One region of the Variovorax stachyos genome, then DNA from elsewhere that is predicted to be linked to it. Evidence: predicted binding sites of a transcription regulator. Region 1 holds the regulator's gene; the other holds the start of a gene.
What was found. Region 1 encodes HrcA, which represses chaperone genes, less so after heat shock. Its sites were predicted from a motif close to TTAGCACTCNNNNNNNNNGAGTGCTAA; they were not measured.
Positions count from the first base shown of each region.

Region 2: a site for HrcA is predicted at 3,690-3,716, ahead of groES (co-chaperone GroES). Genes of this name have one in related genera too.

Region 1 covers NZ_JBLFFN010000001.1:325,961-335,213, reverse strand. The annotation lists gene ACMGEZ_RS01645 (RelA/SpoT family protein) at 1-580, shown strand, start outside; gene greB (transcription elongation factor GreB) at 584-1,156, opposite strand; tRNA gene ACMGEZ_RS01635 (tRNA-Arg) at 1,214-1,290, opposite strand; tRNA gene ACMGEZ_RS01630 (tRNA-Ile) at 1,348-1,424, opposite strand; gene hrcA (heat-inducible transcriptional repressor HrcA) at 1,461-2,465, opposite strand; gene ACMGEZ_RS01620 (NAD kinase) at 2,494-3,390, shown strand; gene recN (DNA repair protein RecN) at 3,533-5,221, shown strand; gene rapZ (RNase adapter RapZ) at 5,278-6,156, shown strand; gene mutY (A/G-specific adenine glycosylase) at 6,153-7,226, opposite strand; gene ACMGEZ_RS01600 (dynamin family protein) at 7,216-9,177, opposite strand; gene mutM (bifunctional DNA-formamidopyrimidine glycosylase/DNA-(apurinic or apyrimidinic site) lyase) at 9,248-9,253, opposite strand, start outside.
Region 2 covers NZ_JBLFFN010000015.1:55,954-65,206, forward strand. The annotation lists gene ACMGEZ_RS22695 (TonB-dependent siderophore receptor) at 1-274, opposite strand, end outside; gene ACMGEZ_RS22700 (hypothetical protein) at 541-906, shown strand; gene ACMGEZ_RS22705 (hypothetical protein) at 1,940-2,521, shown strand; gene ACMGEZ_RS22710 (hypothetical protein) at 2,986-3,288, opposite strand; gene groES (co-chaperone GroES) at 3,801-4,091, shown strand; gene groL (chaperonin GroEL) at 4,125-5,777, shown strand; gene ACMGEZ_RS22725 (DUF805 domain-containing protein) at 5,859-6,200, opposite strand; gene pgi (glucose-6-phosphate isomerase) at 6,287-7,840, opposite strand; gene tal (transaldolase) at 7,837-8,790, opposite strand; gene ACMGEZ_RS22740 (lipocalin family protein) at 8,900-9,253, shown strand, end outside.

The sequences.
Region 1 (9,253 bases):
GGGCAAGCGCATCGCCACCATCGTCGCCAAGCGGCTGATGGCGCTGCTGGCGGAGCGCGGCGAAAAGCCCGACGCACTGATGCTGAGCCGCGAACGCTTCACCGCACACGAGGCCGTCTCCCAAGGGGCTGTCACGCTGGACGGCAGCGAGAACTCCTCGGTCCGCTTCGCGCTGTGCTGCCGGCCTATTCCCGACGATCCGATCGTGGGCTATCTCGGCCACGGCGAAGGCCTGGTGGTGCATACCGAAGCTTGCGGCGTCGGGCAGCGCCTGCGGCACAAGGACAGCGAGCGCTTCTTCGCCGTCGAATGGGCGGACGAACCGGTGCGAACTTTCGAGACCGGCGTGGTCATCACCGTGCGCAACGACAAAGGCGTACTGGCGCGCGTCGCCGCGACGCTGGCGGATGCCGAGGCCGACATCACGCACGTGGAGATGGCGGACGAGACGCCGCAGGACTCCACCGACCTGCGCTTCGTGATCGCGGTGCGCGACCGCACCCACCTCGAGGCCGTGCTGCGAGCGGCGCGGCGCACGCCGTCCGTGCTCGCTGCTGCGCGGACCGTTTCGGCGCCCTGAGCCTCAGCCCGCCGCGGACGATGGCGGCGGATAGCTGACCGACAGCACCTCGATCTCGTGCACGCCCCCAGGGGTCGCGAGCTTGACCACATCGCCTTCACGCGCCTTCAGCAGCACCCTGGCGATCGGGGAAATCCAGCTCACCTGCCCGTGCGCGCTGTCGGCTTCGTCGATTCCCATGATGGTCAGCTCCCGCTCGTCGCCAGTCTCGTCCGCATAGCGCACAGTGGCACCGAAAAAGATCTGGTCGCGGCCATGGTGGACCGAGGGGTCCGTCACCTCGGCCACCTCGAGCCGCTTGGTCAGGAAGCGAATGCGGCGGTCGATCTCGCGCAAGCGCTTCTTCCCATAGAGGTAGTCGCCGTTCTCGGATCGATCGCCATTCTTGGCCGCCCAGTGAACCGCCTCGACCACCTTGGGCCGCTCGACGTCCATCAATTCGAGCAACTCGTCGCGCAGACGCGCATAGCCTTGGGGGGTGATGTAGTTCTTGCCCCCGACGGGAAGCGCCGGTATGCCGGCCGTGCCGTCATCGTCGTCGTCCGCGTCGTTCTCTTTGGTGAATGCCTTGCTCATGGCCTGAAGCTCCAAAGGAAAAATGCCTGCAACTTTCGTTGCAGGCATTCTTGATGGTGGTGCGGCTGGCAGGATTCGAACCCACGACCCCTTGGTTCGTAGCCAAGTACTCTATCCAACTGAGCTACAGCCGCACAGCTTGCGAGTATAGCATGCACCCAGCGGCTGTTTCCCGGACGCAATGCATGCGGTGGTAGGCCGTGATGGGCTTGAACCATCGACCAACGGATTATGAGTCCGCTGCTCTAACCAGCTGAGCTAACGGCCCGCGCAGTCGGGATTCTAGTGGGCAGCTCGCCCTTCCCTATTTGCGGTGGCTCAGCGCGTTGGTAACCAGCTTCGACGTGATGTCGACGATCTGGATCATGCGCTCGTAAGGCATGCGCGTCGGCCCGATGACGCCCAGCGTTCCGACTACCTCGCCGTCGACCTCATAGTTCGCGCTGACGATCGAGAGATCGTCGAAGGGCACGACCTGACTTTCCCCGCCGATGAAGATGCGCACGCCCTCGGCCTTGCTCGAGACGTCGAGCAGCCGAAGCAGCTGCGCCTTCTGCTCGAAGAGCTCGAAGGCTCGGCGCAGGTGGCTCATGTCGCTGGAGAAATCGGTGACCGACAGCAGGTTGCGCTCGCCCGCGATCACCACTTCGTCCTGCGCCTCCGTCAGCACCTCTGAACTGACCTGCACCGCCGCCTGCATCAGCGCCGCAATCTCTCCGCGCAGCTGCTCCATTTCGGACTGCAGCCGGTCGCGCACCTGTTCGATCGACAGGCCGGCGAAATGCGCATTGATGTAATTCGAGGCTTCCACCAGTTGCGACTGCGAGTAATCGACCTCGGGAAAGATCACGCGGTTCTGCACGTCGCCGTCGGGCGAGACGATGATCACCAGCAGCCGGCGATCCGACAGCCGCAGGAATTCGATCTGCCGGAAAACCGAGGCGCGGCGCGGCGCCATTACCACGCCGACGAACTGCGACAGGTTCGAGAGCAAATGGGCCGCATTGGCTATCACCTTCTGCGGCTGGTCGGGCGGCAGGCTGGGCGCCGCGAACTGCTCGCGCTGCGCCGTCAGCATGGTGTCGACGAACAGACGGTAACCCCGCGCCGTCGGAATGCGACCCGCCGAGGTGTGGGGACTGGCAATGAGCCCGAGCGCCTCCAGATCGGACATGACGTTGCGAATAGTCGCAGGCGACAGGTCGAGCCCCGAAGCCCGGGAGAGCGTACGGGAGCCCACCGGTTGCCCTTCGGCGATATAGCGCTCGACCAGTGTCTTGAGCAGCAACTTGGCGCGATCGTCCAGCATTGAAAGATTTTAGTGTTGTAATTTACCGATGACATCCAGCTTCCGGCGCGTTGCATTGATCGGCAAGTACCAGGCCTCTGGCGCGCGGGCGCCGGCCGGTGCGCTGGATGAGGTCATGGAGGGCATCGGTGCCTTTCTCGAAGCCCAGGGCTGCGAGGTCTTCGTCGAGCAGCCGGACGAAGGCGAGCCGGCGCAGACCCGCTACGCCGCCCTGTCGGTCGAGGAGATCGGACGGCAATGCGACCTGGGCCTGGTGGTGGGCGGCGACGGCACGATGCTCGGCATCGGCCGCCAACTCGCATGCTACGGCCTGCCGCTGATCGGCATCAACCGCGGGCGCCTGGGTTTCATTACCGACATCGCGCTGAACGACTACCAGACCACGCTGATTCCGATGCTGGCTGGCGACTACGAGGAAGACCACCGCAGCCTCATGAAGGCGAATGTGGTGCGCAAAGGCGCCTCGGTGTTCAATGCGCTTGCGATGAACGACGTGGTCGTCAACCGCGGCGCCACCTCGGGCATGGTGGAACTGCGGGTTTCGGTGGGCCATCACTTCGTCGCCAACCATCGCGCCGACGGCATGATCATCGCGTCGCCTACCGGCTCCACCGCCTACGCACTGTCTGCCGGCGGCCCGCTGCTGCATCCGGCCGTGCCGGGCTGGGTGATGGTGCCGATCGCACCGCACTCGCTTTCCAACCGCCCGATCCTGCTGCCGGACGCGGACGAGGTCTCGATCGAGCTGGTCGGCGGCCGCGACGCGAGCGCCAATTTCGACATGCAGTCGCTGGCAACCATGGCCATCGGCGACCAGATCGTGGTGCGGCGCTCCGAGTACCGTGTGCGCTTCCTGCACCCCCGCGGCTGGAGCTATTTCGATACGCTGCGCAAGAAACTTCACTGGAACGAAGGAGGTTCCTGATCCATGAGCCGCACGGCCGCCCCGAAGGCGAATAGCACCGTAGCCGAAGGCGAAGCTACTCCAGTGAGCCCGAACGCTCGACCTGTCCGTCGCCCCTCGCAGGCGCACTCTGCGCACTTCGGCATTCCAGGCGAGCATTGACATGGCACTGCGACGCATCGCCCTGCGCGATTTCGTGATCGTGCGCGCGCTCGAACTCGATCTGGCAGCCGGCTTCACCGTGCTGACCGGCGAAACCGGCGCCGGCAAGTCGATCCTGATCGACGCCCTGCAATTGGCACTCGGCAATCGCGCGGACGCCGGTGCGGTGCGCGAAGGCGCGGAACGCCTCGACGTCAGCGCCGAGTTCGACGCCGAGCCCACCCTCGCCGCCTGGCTGGACGAAGGCGGCTTCGATACCGGCGATGCGCTCTTGCTGCGCCGGACGGTCGATCTCCAAGGCCGCAGCCGCGGCTGGATCAACGGCAGCCCGGCCACCGCGACGCAATTGCGTGAACTCGGCGACCGGCTGCTCGACATTCACGGTCAGCATGCCTGGCAAAGCCTGACGCGCCCCGAGGCCGTGCGGGGACTGCTCGACGCCTATGCCGGCGCCGAAGACGCGGTTGCCGCGCTCGCCCAGGCCTGGCAAGGGTGGCGCCACGCCATCGCGGCGCTGGACAAGGCACGCTCGGCCCAGGATTCGCTGCAGCGCGAGCGCGAACGCCTCCAGTGGCAGGTGGGGGAAGTCATGAAGCTGGCGCCGGGCGCCGACGAGTGGGAAGAGCTCTCGGCCAGCCACACCCGCATCTCCAACGCGCAGGCGCTCATCCACGCCGCGGAAGCCGCCTGCGGCGCGCTGGAAGACGACGAGAGCGGCGCGCTGGCGGCACTGAGCCGGGCCGTCACGCTGCTGCAAAACTGCGAGCATATCGAGCCGGCCTTCAAGGAATTGGGGGAAGTGCTGGCCTCCAGTGTGGCCCAGGCCTCCGATGCCGCGCATTCCCTGCACGGCTATCTGCGCCAGGCCGACACCGACCCGCAACGGCTCGCCGAGCTGGACGAGCGGATGGGCCTGTGGATGTCGCTCGCCCGTCGCTACAAGCGCACGCCGGCCGAGCTGCCCTCGCTGCTCGCGAGCTGGCAGTCCGAGCTGCAGGCGCTGGATGCCCAAGGCGACCTGGAAGCACTGGAGCGCGCCGAGCAGGCCGCGCAACAGGCCTACATGAAGGAGGCCGGGGCGCTGAGCAAGGCACGCAAGCAGGCCGCCCCGCGGCTGGCGAAGGCGGTGACGCAGGCCATGCAGGGCCTCGGCATGCAGGGCGGGCGCTTCGAAGTCTCGCTGGACGCGCTCGCCGAACCCGCCCGCCATGGGCTCGAGGACGTCGCCTTCCTGGTCGCCGGCCACCCGGGCAGCACGCCACGCGCGATCGGCAAGGTGGCCTCCGGAGGTGAGCTCTCGCGCATTGCGCTGGCGATCGCGGTCACCACCAGTCAGCTCGGGGCCGCCCAGACCCTGATCTTCGACGAGGTCGATGCCGGCGTCGGCGGCGCCGTGGCCGAGACCGTCGGCCGCCTCATGAAGCAGTTGGGCCGCGATCGCCAGGTGCTGGCAGTCACCCATCTGCCGCAAGTGGCCGCGTGCGCCGATCACCACCTGCTGGTGGCCAAGCAGCAAACTAGCGCGAAGGGCCAGGGCGGCATCCGGACCGAGAGCAGCGTGTCGGTGCTCGACGACGACACCCGCACCCGCGAGATCGCCCGCATGCTGGGCGGCGAGCGCGTCTCGCAGACCTCGCTCGCACATGCGCGAGAAATGCTGGGCAAGAAGGCGCCGGAGGTTTCGGCATGAGCAGCACGGCCGCTCCGAAGGCGAACAGCACCGCAGCAGAAGGCGAACGTGCTCCGGTGAGCCTGGAACTGGTGCTGATCACCGGCATGTCCGGCTCGGGTAAGTCCGTCGCCCTGCACGCGCTCGAAGACGCAGGCTACTACTGCGTCGACAACCTGCCGCCCGAGCTCCTCATGCCCTTCGTGGCCTTGCAGCGCGAGCAGCAGGCGGGACGGGTGGCGATCGCGATGGATGTACGCAGCGGCGTCTCGCTGCCGCTGGTGCCGCAACAGCTCGAGCGGCTGCGCAACGAAGGCGTGTCGCTGCGCTCGTTGTTTCTCGACTCGACCACCGACGCGCTGGTGCGCCGCTATTCGGAAACCCGCCGTCGCCATCCCCTGTCGCGCCACGATGGCCGCACGGATGCGCCGGAACAGCAGCGCGTGCTGATGCAGGCCATCGAGCTCGAGCGCGAGTTGCTGGCCGAGCTGCGCGACGGTGCGGACGTGATCGACACCAGCCTCATCCGGCCGGCGCAGCTGCAGAGCTACGTCAAGGCGCTGATTGCCGCGCCCGAAAGCGCGCTCACGCTGGTGTTCGAATCCTTTGCCTTCAAGCGCGGCGTGCCCCTCGACGCCGACTACGTGTTCGATGTGCGCATGCTCCCCAACCCGCACTACGTGCCGACGCTGCGGCCCTTGACCGGCCGGGACGCGCCCGTGATCGAGTGGCTGCGCGAGCACGACGATGTCGCCCGCATGCAAGGGGACATCGAGCAGTTCCTGGATCGCTGGCTCGATGCGTTGGCACGCGACCATCGCAGCTACGTGACAGTGGCGATCGGGTGCACCGGCGGGCAGCACCGCTCGGTCTTCCTGGTTGAACAGCTGGCCCGCGGCTTCGGCACACGCTGGGCCGCCCTCAAGCGGCATCGCGAGCTGGACGCCTTGAGCTAGTCGCTGGCTGCGAGCAGCTTGCGCACCGGCGCCGGCAGGCCGAGCACCGGCCATTCGCCGGCCTCGAACCAGCTCCCCGACCCGGTCGGCGGGCGCTCGGCCGCATACGCCACGGACACGGGGTGCAGGTGCAGGTCCTTGTGCGTGAGCACGTGCAGGAAGGCCGGGTCGTCCTGCGCCACCCAGCGCGCGTCGGGCGCGAGCTCGTCCATCAGCAAGGCGCGGCTCTCGTAGACCGGCAGGCAGTAGAGGCCGGCCCAGATCCCACGCGACGGGCGCTTCTCCAGCCACACGCGCCCCTTCGAGTCGAGCGCCTTCAGCATCCACAGCGATTGCGCGCTGCGCCGCAGCTTGCGCGTCTTGACCGGAAAGCGCTCCGGCGCGCCCCCCCGCCGGCCCACGCACAGCTCGCTGGCCGGGCAGATCATGCAGCTGGGCTTGCGCGGCAGACAGACGGTCGCGCCCAGGTCCATCAGGCCCTGCGTGTAGTGGGCGATGGCACCCCGCTGGGGGGGCGGCGGCAGCAGTTCCGTCGCCAGGGCCCACAGTGCCTTCTCCTGCGCGGCGGATGCCAGATCGCCTTCGAAGCCCAGTACCCGCGTCAGCACGCGCTTCACGTTCCCGTCGAGGATCGCGACCCGTTCGCCGAAGCAGAAAGCAGCAATGGCGGCGGCGGTCGAACGGCCGATGCCCGGCAGCGTCTGCAGCTCGGCGGCGGTGCGTGGAAAGGCGCCGCCGAAGCGCGATACCACGTCCTGGGCGCACCGGTGCATGTTGCGCGCGCGGCTGTAGTAGCCCAGGCCGCTCCACAGGCCCAGCACCTCGTCCTCGCTGCCGGCGGCCAAGGCCTGCACTGTCGGAAAGCGCTGGAGAAAGCGGGCGAAATAGCCCAGCACGGTGGAGACCTGGGTCTGCTGGAGCATGACTTCGGACAGCCACACGCGGTAGGGATCCTGGGTGTTCTGCCACGGTAGCTCGCTGCGTCCATGGCTGTGCTGCCACGCCACGACGCGAGCGGCGAAGTCCGCCGGCAGCCCCTGGGCCGCCGATTTCCGACCTTCAAGCGGCACTGAGTTCGCCGCGCGCGGCAGCCGCTGAGGGCGCCTCGTTGCTCGTCAGCAGCGCCGTGAACTCGCGCAGGCGCACGTGCAGCTCGGCCAGGCCCGCCTCCTGGACGGCGAGTTCGGCCAGGCGCTCGTCAAGGTTGCCCGCGGCACTCTGGATACGCTCGATCGCCTCGATGCGCTTGGTGAAATTGCGGCGCCGTTCCTTGAGCTGCGTGTCGAGCTGGGCGCCGGCGCCTTTGCTCCAGCGCTCCACCTCGGTCATGGCCGCTTCGTTCACCACCCGCAACCGGCTGGCCAACGCGCGCACGAGCTTGTCGCAGAAGTCGGGTTGCGCCAGCTTCAGCACGTTGCCGATGCCGAGGTAGTGGATGTGGCTGCGCTCGATCTGGCTCAGTTGCTCCTGGAAGCCCGTCAGGTCGGGCTCGGCCGGCGCCTGCAGCGCAAAGCCATGCTCGGCATTGAGCTGGCGGAAGGTGGCGTGCAGCATCGACTGGATCTCGGCGGTGGTCGCCTGCACCTCGCGCAGGTTGTTGCGCAGCGCGTCGAAGGTCGCACCGTACACCTTGCGCACGTTGAACTTGATGCCGGGCCGCTTCAGAGCGGAGGACAGGCGAGCCATGTCGGCCTTGAGCGCAGTGCTGCCCAGCACCGCGTACACCTCGCGCAGCAGCTTGCCTTGCACCGAGCGCAGCGCCAGGATGCGGGTGTTGCTGCCCTCGAACTCGGCCTGCTCCTGCTCGATGCGGGTACGCATGTGGCGGATGACCGACACGTTCTTGCCGCGCAGGCCCTGCAGCTCGAGCGCCTGCTCCGACAGGTCGCGCTGGCGCACCTTGAGGATGCGCGCCGCCTCGGCCTGCAAGGCCGAGATGCCGGCGTCCACCGCCAGCCGCAGCATGCGCTCACGCTTGCCGAGCAGGCCCTCGCCCAGTACGGATTCAAGTGCAGGCAGGCGACTCGCCTGCAGCAACGGCACGTCGCGGCGGATCTTCGCCTGCAGACCCTTTTGCGCCGACACCGGAAGCACCTGCGTGAGCGGCACGCCCAGCAGCTCGGCGGCGCCCTTGCGCTGACGCTGGATCTGGGCATCGATCTGGGCCGGCGTGCTCAGCGTGTCCCACATGGTGTCGATCTTGTTGAGCACCACGATGCGGGTCTCGCCCGGATCGCCCTCGGTGATCAGGTGCTCACGCCAGATGGCGAGGTCGGAGCGGGTCACGCCCGTGTCAGCGGCGAGGATGAAGACCACGGCGTGGGCCTGCGGAATCAGGCTCACCGTCAGCTCGGGCTCGGCGCCGATGGCGTTGAGGCCGGGTGTGTCGAGGATCACCAGGCCCTGCTCGAGCAGCGGGTGCGGCATGTTCAGCAGCGCGTGGCGCCAGCGGGGAATCTCGACCTGCCCCGCGCCATCGGGCACGGGATTGTCGTCGGGCGATTCATCGCTCCAGAAGCCCAACGCGCGCGCCTCGGCCAGCGGAACGCGCCGGACCTCGGCCACCTTGTTCATAGTCTGCGAGAGCTGCTCGGCGTCCTCGACGTCGATGGGGATCTCGGTCCAGTGCTCGGGCTTGTCGCGCCAATGAGCGAGCGAATGCGGCTCCAGCCGGGTTTTGATCGGCAAGAGCCTCAAGCAGGGAGCAACGCCTGGGTCGTAGCCCAGCTCGGTCGGGCACATCGTCGTGCGCCCCGCACTTGCCGGCATGATGCGGCGGCCGTAAGCGGCAAAGAAGATCGCGTTGATCAGTTCGGACTTGCCGCGCGAGAACTCGGCCACGAAAGCGACCATGACCTTGCTGGTGCGCATTTGCGATTCGAGCTCGCGCAGCCGCTCCGCCACGCTCTGGTCGAGCAGCTCGTTTTCGTCGAGCCAGCGGGCCAGCCATTTGAGGCGGTGCGCGAAGTTGCGCCGCCAGGCGCCGTGCTGGTCGAATTGCTGATTGAATGAGCGAGTCAAGGGTGTGTAAGGGTTGCTTACAAATATTAGCACCCGGGTGGCGCTGGCGTCCCAGTAGTCTGCCGGGCTTTCAGTA
Region 2 (9,253 bases), on a different contig from region 1:
CGTCGGAACGCACGCCCGCTGCGTAGGTGAGCGCGTCCTGCAGGTTGGTGGCGCCCTGGTCGACGATCTGGTCGCGCGTGATCACCGTCACCGCCTGCGGCGTCTCGGCCAACGGCGTGTCGGTCTTGGTCGCGCTGACCGCGTTCTTCGCGCGGTAGCCGATCACCGGCGTGGTCGCGGTCTCGACCTCGGCGTTCGCATCGACACGCACCTCGGGCAAGGCGCCGTCGCTGCCCGTCTGCGCAAACACCGGCGATGAAGCGGAAATGGCCATGTACCCCGCCAGAAGCGACGCGGCCCTGGGCCGCCTGAAAAAGCTGGAAATCAAGTCCTCGTCCCGCGAATGTTGTTGAGAGTGATTCGCATTCTATGGAGGATTGTTCTATTTGGAAACCATTTGCCCACTCTGTTCTGTGGTTCGTGCCGACAGACCCGCTCTAAACAAAGCCCGGGCGGCGCGCGAGATCAAGGGCCTGATCGGCGACTCGGTGGGTGCGCGTCGCCTCGGGCGCCCGGCTGGTCGAGGACGCCGGCCGCACCATGACCGAGATCGTCGCCGCCGTCGAACGCGTGACCGGGCTGATGGCCGAGCTCAATGCCTCCACCTCCGAGCAGGGCGACAGCATCGGGCAGGTGAACCAGGCCATCGCCCGGCTGGACGAGATGACGCAGCAGAACGCCAGCCTGATCGAGCAGTCAGCCGCCGCGTCGCAATCGCTGCGCGAGCAGGCAGCGGGGCTGGACGAGGTGGTGAAGGTGTTCCTGATCACCGGGGATCAGCGTCGTCGAGAGCACCTGCCTGAGCACGATGAAGGCGTCGGGAAAGTCGTTCCCGGGCTCCAGGTTCGCAGCCTGTTGTGCGCGGGCCGGCCTCAATGCACGGTGAGATGCCGGTCAGGGCAGTGATTCGAGCGCGTCCGGGTCAGACTGCAATTGCTCGACCAGGCCGCGCAGCCGAGTGACCATGCATTCAGACCCTTGCGTGCTGATTGACCAAGCTAGGTGGAACCATTTTTCAGGTTGAGGGCCTTGGACTCGGAGGGACCGCTACCTTGAGCACAAATGACGCCGGGCCCCTAAGACGATGTCTCGACCGAGCGACGGAGGTGAAGCGGGCTACTCAGCGCCCTACCCCTCTAGGGAAACCGACATCAATTTGGTAGCGGGGCCTTCTTCTTTTGGGGCGACGATATTGGACGGTTTTTTGGACGTGTCCAATATCCAGTGCTGCTGACAATCAACGAGGAGGCGTACATGGAGGCAATCGAGAATAACTCTTGAGCCTGAATGGTGGTTCACTGCGGTCGTTGTCGCCACAGTCATAAACATCCTCAGCAAGTACGTTCTGAAATGGTGGCAATGCCCCTGCTCACGCCGACTGACCCCGGTGCGGAGTTCAATCCGGCGCCCGGAATACGATGCGCTTTTCTCTGGCGGCGCACATCCTCGCAGCGGCGAGCGTGCACGTTCGACAGGAGGATTGCAGCTGTTTTTACACAACCTTGCGCGCGAGGAACACATCCTCAAGCGGACTGGTATGCGACGAATTCATGCAATCGGGCAGGCGCTGGTGACGCTGGAGTCGTGATCGTCTCCAGGAAGGTCGGCGTCGAGATGACGCGCGAGGAGTTGCTCGCGTTCTACGTAGGCAGGACCGCAAATAGCAGTTCCCGGACGACGTGGTGTTCGTCGAGATACGTTTAGCGACGCCAATTAACAAACCGGCTGAACTCTCTCGTCTTTGCTTAGGCCGTCTCCCTGTCATATGAATCCAGCATGAACTAAATCAACTCCTGCGCCGGTCACAGGTATATCATGCTTTGAGTGCGTATGGCGGGAGGCACAGACAACTGGCCGCGTTGGGCAACCGAACTATGGAACGGACCACGCTGGGCGCACACAGGCAACGCGGATTCGGACATATGAATGGAGTTGGATCATGAAATTCAGCTATTTGACCGCATGCCTTCTCTCAATTGCCTTGGGCGCTTCTTCCACTGCCTTTAGCGCGCCCCCTCTGGGCGGCTCACCCGTTACCAAACACCACACAACGAGGGATTATGCGCAGGGTGCCGTATGCGTCAGCGGGGCATGCTCCGGGTTCATTGCGGAGACGAAAGACGCGAATGGGGTGCTGACCGGGACTGTTGAGGCTTACTATTTAGCTGGACCCACCCTCACCTATTTACATTGCGAAGGGCCGGAGTACGCGAACATTCTTTCCATCAATCCGGGCAACGGCGCAACCACTGTCAACGCCACACTTGATCCGTCCGCGCCGGGCTGCACTGGCACTTATGGGGCAACGCTGCACTTGAGCTTTACCGGCACACCCGATGGAACCTACAGCAGCACTACGAGTGGCGACGGGAAAAGTGAGGTCCCTGGGTCGACCCACAGATACCGATTCAACGAACATGTTTTCAGTGAGGCGTTTACCGGGACGAACGGTTTTATAACTGGCGTCATGCCCGGGACGGCTTTATCCCATCGAATCACGAACATAACAAAGGTAAAGTGACGCCCCTCCCCAGCACCGGGGCAGACCACTCCCGGCGGTTTCGATCGGATAGGACGTCCAAAGGTCTGGGCATTCATGAGGAGCGCGAGCTGCCGCTAACGCCGGGCGACTACAAGGTCACGCCCGGCGAGCGCTGGACGGTGGCGGTGCTCAAAACTGGCGAGACGATCTATTCAGGTATCGGACCAGTCGAGATCATGCGCTCGCCAGCGCCGTTCCAGGCCGCGCGGAGGAAAGAATGGCCGACGACCCCCTCAACGGTTTAGGGAAGATCGTTGAGCTACCTTGAACTCTCTGATCAGCATAGTTTGAATTCAGGGTGGGCTTTTCATCCATCTCTGAATTTTCCTGGTCACGCGAGCCGGTCACGAGCGCCCGGCTGCCTTAGTGAGCAACTGGGTTCGTGCTTCAGAACGCCCAGTTCAGGTTGGCCTGAACCCGTGGTCCTTGAGCCCGTTGCCGAATTAATTTTTTGCAAGGTTGACCAGCGCCGCGCATTCGGGCTTGTTCCAGTACAAGCCATTCGTCACCACGTCGTCGTTGAAGCGGACCATGTATTGACAGGTGATGTACTCAGGGCCCGAGCCGGTGCGGAACTGGAAGATGTAATTCCATTCGCGCACGCCCCAGAGGCCCTCGCTCAGTATCCGAAATCCGAAGGCAGCTACTCGGTTCACATGTCCAGAATCGAGCAGCTCTGGGCCGTCATACGACCGCAGCTCGGACGCGATCCCGATGAGGTTGCCTCGCTGGACCTCAAGCTGCAAGCGATGATCTCTGCGTTCGCAGCTGGTGATCGGCAAGCAGGCAGAAGGGCCGCCATCGTGTTACTCAACAAGGCGAGTCGTATCACAGGCGCCGCAGAATAGCGTTCAAAAGACGCGGCGGCGGCATCCTGCCCGCCCGCCCTACTCCGCGCCTGGCGTCCGTGCAAGCGCCGCTGCCCAGTCCCCGCCTACTCCCTCACTTGGCGTCGCACTATCCCACCAGGTGCAGGCGAGTCGCCGCCTGGCCGATGGGTCGTTGCGGTCCGGCGTCATCGGGCTGGCGGCGGCGGCGGCGGCGGCGAATTCAACCAAGTTGCAAAAATTCAAGGTCTGGTGAAAACCGACAACATCCGCCGGCATGCACCTAGCGCCCCTTGAAAGCGTCAGAATTGCGCTTATGATTAGCACTCGCTGAAGAGGAGTGCTAACAGCGCCCCGCTTCCAGTGGCCCAGGCAGGTGGCCGTTCAGCCGCCGCCCAGAACCGAACCCCGTTTCTTATCCAGGAGATGCAATGAAACTTCGTCCTTTGCACGATCGCGTGATCGTCAAGCGCATTGAAAGCGAAACCAAGACCGCCTCGGGCATCGTGATCCCCGACAACGCCGCCGAGAAGCCGGACCAGGGCGAAGTCCTGGCCGTCGGGCCTGGCAAGAAGAACGACAAGGGCGACCTGATCGCACTGAACATCAAGGTCGGCGACCGCGTGCTCTTCGGCAAGTACAGCGGCCAGACCGTGAAGGTCGAGGGCGACGAGCTGCTGGTCATGAAGGAAGACGACCTGTTTGCGGTCGTCGAGAAGTAATCCACCCCCTTTTTCCTGAATCGGAGATATCTCATGGCAGCAAAAGACGTAGTGTTCGGCGGCGAAGCCCGCGCACGCATGGTCGAAGGCGTGAACATCCTGGCCAACGCGGTCAAGGTGACCCTGGGCCCCAAGGGCCGCAACGTGGTGCTCGAGCGCTCCTTCGGCGCCCCCACCGTGACCAAGGACGGCGTGTCGGTCGCCAAGGAAATCGAACTCAAGGACAAGCTCCAGAACATGGGCGCCCAGCTCGTGAAGGAAGTGGCTTCCAAGACCTCGGACAACGCCGGTGACGGCACCACCACCGCGACCGTGCTGGCCCAGGCCATCGTGCGCGAAGGCTTCAAGTACGTGGCCGCGGGCATGAACCCGATGGACCTGAAGCGCGGCATCGACAAGGCGGTCACCGCCCTGGTCGAAGAGCTGAAGAAGGCTTCGAAGGCCACCACCACCTCGAAGGAAATCGCCCAGGTCGGCTCGATCTCGGCCAACAGCGACGAGACCATCGGCAAGATCATCGCGGACGCGATGGACAAGGTCGGCAAGGAAGGCGTGATCACCGTCGAGGACGGCAAGTCGCTCGAAAGCGAGCTGGAAGTCGTCGAAGGCATGCAGTTCGACCGCGGCTACCTGTCGCCCTACTTCATCAACAACCCCGACAAGCAGAGCGCGATCCTCGAGAACCCGTTCGTGCTGCTGTTCGACAAGAAGATCAGCAACATCCGCGATCTGCTGCCGACGCTGGAGCAAGTCGCCAAGGCCAGCCGTCCGCTGCTGATCATCGCCGAGGAAGTCGAAGGCGAAGCCCTCGCGACCCTGGTGGTGAACACCATCCGCGGCATCCTGAAGGTCGTGGCCGTCAAGGCGCCTGGCTTCGGCGACCGCCGCAAGGCCATGCTGGAAGACATCGCCATCCTGACGGGCGGCAAGGTCATCGCCGAAGAAGTGGGCCTGACCCTCGAGAAGGTGACGCTGGCTGACCTCGGCCAGGCCAAGCGCATCGAAGTGGGCAAGGAAAACACCATCATCATCGATGGCGCAGGTGCCGGTTCCGACATCGAAGCCCGCGTGAAGCAGATTCGCGTGCAGATCGAGGAAGCCACCAGCGACTACGACCGCGAGAAGCTGCAGGAGCGCGTGGCCAAGCTGGCCGGCGGCGTGGCGGTGATCAAGGTTGGCGCTGCCACCGAAGTCGAGATGAAAGAAAAGAAGGCCCGCGTCGAAGACGCCCTGCACGCGACCCGCGCTGCAGTGGAAGAAGGCGTGGTGGCCGGCGGCGGCGTGGCACTGCTGCGCGCCAAGCAAGCCGTGGGCGACAAGCTCAAGGGCGACAACGCCGACCAGGACGCCGGCATCCGCCTGGTGCTCAAGGCCATCGAAGCGCCGCTGCGCGAGATCGTGTTCAACGCCGGTGGCGAAGCCAGCGTGGTGGTGAACGCGGTGCTGGCCGGCAAGGGCAACTACGGCTTCAATGCGCAGAACGACACCTACGGCGACATGCTCGAGCTGGGCATCCTGGACCCGACCAAGGTGACCCGCACCGCGCTGCAGAACGCCGCTTCGGTGGCCTCGCTGCTGCTGACGACCGAAGCCATGATCGCCGAAGCGCCGAAGGACGAAGCGCCTGCCGGCGGCGGCATGCCCGACATGGGCGGCATGGGTGGCATGGGAGGCATGGGCATGTAAGACGGCCCGGCGCTTCAGCCAACAAAAAACCCCGCGGTGCGAACCGCGGGGTTTTTTTATGGGCCGGGCTAAAACGCGCTTTCAGGCAGCAGTCGCAAACGGCGGTGCGCCGTATTCGTTGCTCTCGGGCTGGGTCGGCTGGACCATGAAGTACAGCAGGACCAGGCCCACCACCGGGATCAAGCCCAGCAAGAGCCACCAGCCGCTCTTGCCGATGTCGTGCAGGCGGCGCGCGCCGACCGCCAGCAGCGGCAGCAGGAAGGCGAGGATGACGAGTCCGTAGACGATCTCGTGGATGAAGCCGGCCACGATCGCGACGATCACATAGGCAAGCACGAACCACCAGTACTCGGACCGCGACGCGCGGCCGTTGAAATCCACGTATTTGCTGAAGCAAGTCTTGACGGCTTCTTGAAAATTCATCGACAGCTCCTCTTGATAGTTCCCACGGGAAAACTCCCGCGGCCATCATAAAGGGCGGTTCGCCGGCTTTGATGACGGAGTGCCCGCTAACGCAGCCGCGCCAGCAACCCGGCCGTCGAGGCATCCAGGCCCGTCGCATCGCCGGAGGCGAGGCGCGGCTCGATGTCCTTTGCGAGCACCTTGCCGAGCTCCACGCCCCACTGGTCGAAGCTGTTGATGCCCCACAGCGCACCGCTGGTGAACACGCGGTGCTCGTACATCGCGAGGAAGGCGCCGAGCGCCTCGGGGTTCAGCTGGTCGAAGACGAAGAAGCTGCTCGGCCGGTTGCCCGGGAAATTGCGGTGCCCGCCGGCGTCGTGCTTGCCCACCATGAGCGCCTGCGCTTGCGCGAGCGCGTTGGCCAGCAGTTTGGGATGGTGGCCTTCGAGGTCATGCGCCGGCTCGCGCACCGCGATGAACTCCAACGGGATCACATCCGTGCCCTGGTGCAGCATCTGGAAATAGGCGTGCTGCCCGTTGGTGCCGGGCTCGCCCCACAGCACCGGCGAGGTGCCGAAGGGCAGCGCAGCGCCGCTCGCGTCCACCTGCTTGCCGTTGCTTTCCATCTCGAGCTGCTGCAAGTAGGCGGGCAGGCGCTGCAGCGCGCTGTGGTACGGCGCGATGCTGCGGCTCGCGAAGCGGTGGAAATTGCGATACCAGACATCGATCAGCCCGAGGCGCACCGGCAGGTTCTGCGCCAGCGGGGCGCTGCGGAAGTGCTCGTCCATCGCGTGCGCACCGGCGAGCAGCCGGCGGAAGCCCTCGGCGCCGATAGCCAGCGCGATCGGCAGCCCGATGGAGGACCACAGCGAGTAGCGCCCGCCCACCCAGTCCCAGAAGCCGAAGGTGGTTTTGATGCCGAAGGCATGCGCGGCCTCGACGTTGGTGGTGAGCGCAGCGAAGTGGTGGGCGATGTCGGCATTGCCCGACTGCTCGAACCAACGCTTGGCCGAGTGCGCGTTGGCCATGGTCTCGGCCGTGGTGAAGGTCTTCGAGGCGACGAGGAACAGCGTGTGCTCGGGCGCCAGATCGCGCAGCACCCCGGCCAGTTCGTGCCCGTCGACGTTCGAGACGAAGTGGAAGTGCTTGCCCGGCGCCACGTAGGCCTCGAGAGCGCGCACGGCCATCTGCGGCCCGAGGTCCGAGCCGCCGATGCCGATGTTGACCACGTCGGTGATGGTGTGGTCGGTGCGCACCTGCTCGGCATAGGCCAGCATGGCGTCGAGCGTGGCGTGCACCTGCGCCAGCTCGCCCGCCAGCGCGGGCGGCACTGCGGAAGAAGCGGGCGCGCGCAGCAGCGTGTGGAGCACGGCGCGGTCTTCGGTTGGATTGATGTGCTCACCCGCGAACATGGCATCGCGATGTGCCTCGATGCCGGCTTCGCGAGCCAGCGCCAGCAGCAGCGCTTCGGTCTTCGCATCGATCAGGTTCTTGGACAGGTCGGCGAAGAGGTGCGGCGCCGGCTGGCTGAAGGCGCCGAAGCGCTGCGGATCGGCGGCAAAGGCCTGGCGCAGGTCGAAATTTTGGCCGGCCGCATCGTAGTGCGCCTGCAAGCGGCCCCACGCCGAAGTGCGGTCGCAACGCGTCGGGGTGCTGGTCATTCGATTTCCTCCATCAGCTTCTCGAGCTTTACCGCGTCGGCCGCGAAAGCGCGGATGCCCTCGGCCAGCTTCTCGGTGGCCATCGCGTCCTCGTTGAGAGCGAAGCGGAAGGCCGGCTCGTCGAGGATCAGCTTCGGAATGTCGAGTGCCTGCGCGGCATCCGCGTCGAGCGCATGCTCCAGCGGCGCCTCGCTGCCGGCGAGCTCGGCCAGCAGCTCGGGGCTGATGGTCAGCAGGTCGCAGCCCGCGAGCGCCGCGATCTGGCCCACGTTGCGGAAGCTGGCGCCCATTACCTCGGTCCGGATGTCGTGCTTCTTGTAGTACTCGAAGATCTGGCGCACCGACTGGACGCCCGGGTCGTTGGCGCCGGCGCGGGCCGCTTCGTCCCAGGCGCTGCCGGCCGCCTTCTTGTGCCAGTCGTAGATGCGCCCGACGAAGGGCGAGATCAGCTGCACGCCCGCCGCGCCGCAGGCCACCGCCTGGGCGAAGGAGAACAGCAGCGTGAGGTTGGTGTGGATGCCCTTCTGCTCCAGCTCGCGCGCGGCCTCGATGCCTTCCCAGGTGGCGGCGATCTTGATCAGCAAGCGCTTCTCGGTGTCGATGTCCTCGGCACGGTAGAGCGCGACGATGCGCTCGGCCCGCGCCACGGTGGCAGCGGTGTCGAAGCTCAGCCGGGCATCCACCTCGGTCGAGACCCGGCCGGGAATGAGCGAGAGGATCTCGGTGCCGAAGCGCACCAGCAGGCGGTCGATGACCTCGTCGGTCGCAAGATGACCGTGCTTCTTCACGGCCTCGTCGAGCAGAGGCCGGTACTCGGCCTTTTGCACCGCCTTGAGGATGAGGGAAGGATTGGTGGTCGCATCCTGGGGCTTGAACTGGGCCAGCTGGCGGAAATCGCCGGTATCGGCCACCACGGTGGTCCACTGTCGAAGGGCATCGAGTTGGTTCATGCGGGGCATTATCCCGCCGCAAAACTACAGTTCGTGTGGTCCCCGGCTGACGGGGCCGGCCCCCGGCCAGGGCTACGGTCGGTCTCTTGACCGACTCGGAGCAATGCCCATGTTCTCTCGCCGCCCCCAGTCCGCCGCGCCGCAGCGCGTGGTCTTCGATGACCGCGTGCACAGCGCATCCATCGGCACTCTGGCCACGGCTTTCTGCGTCGGCAGCGTGCTGACGCTGCTGGCATTCACGACCGCCCGCGCCTCGCGAAGCGGGCGCCTGGCCGGGCCGGCGGATGGCGCGCCGTTGATGCGCGCGCCCCTGCAGGTGGTCGCCCCGGTGGACCTGCAGCGCTATGTGGGCCTGTGGCACGAGCAGGCGCGCCTGCCCAACCGCTTTGAGAAACGCTGCGCCGGCCCGGTCACGGCCGAATACACGCTGCTGGAGGACGGCAAGCTGCAGGTGCTCAACCGC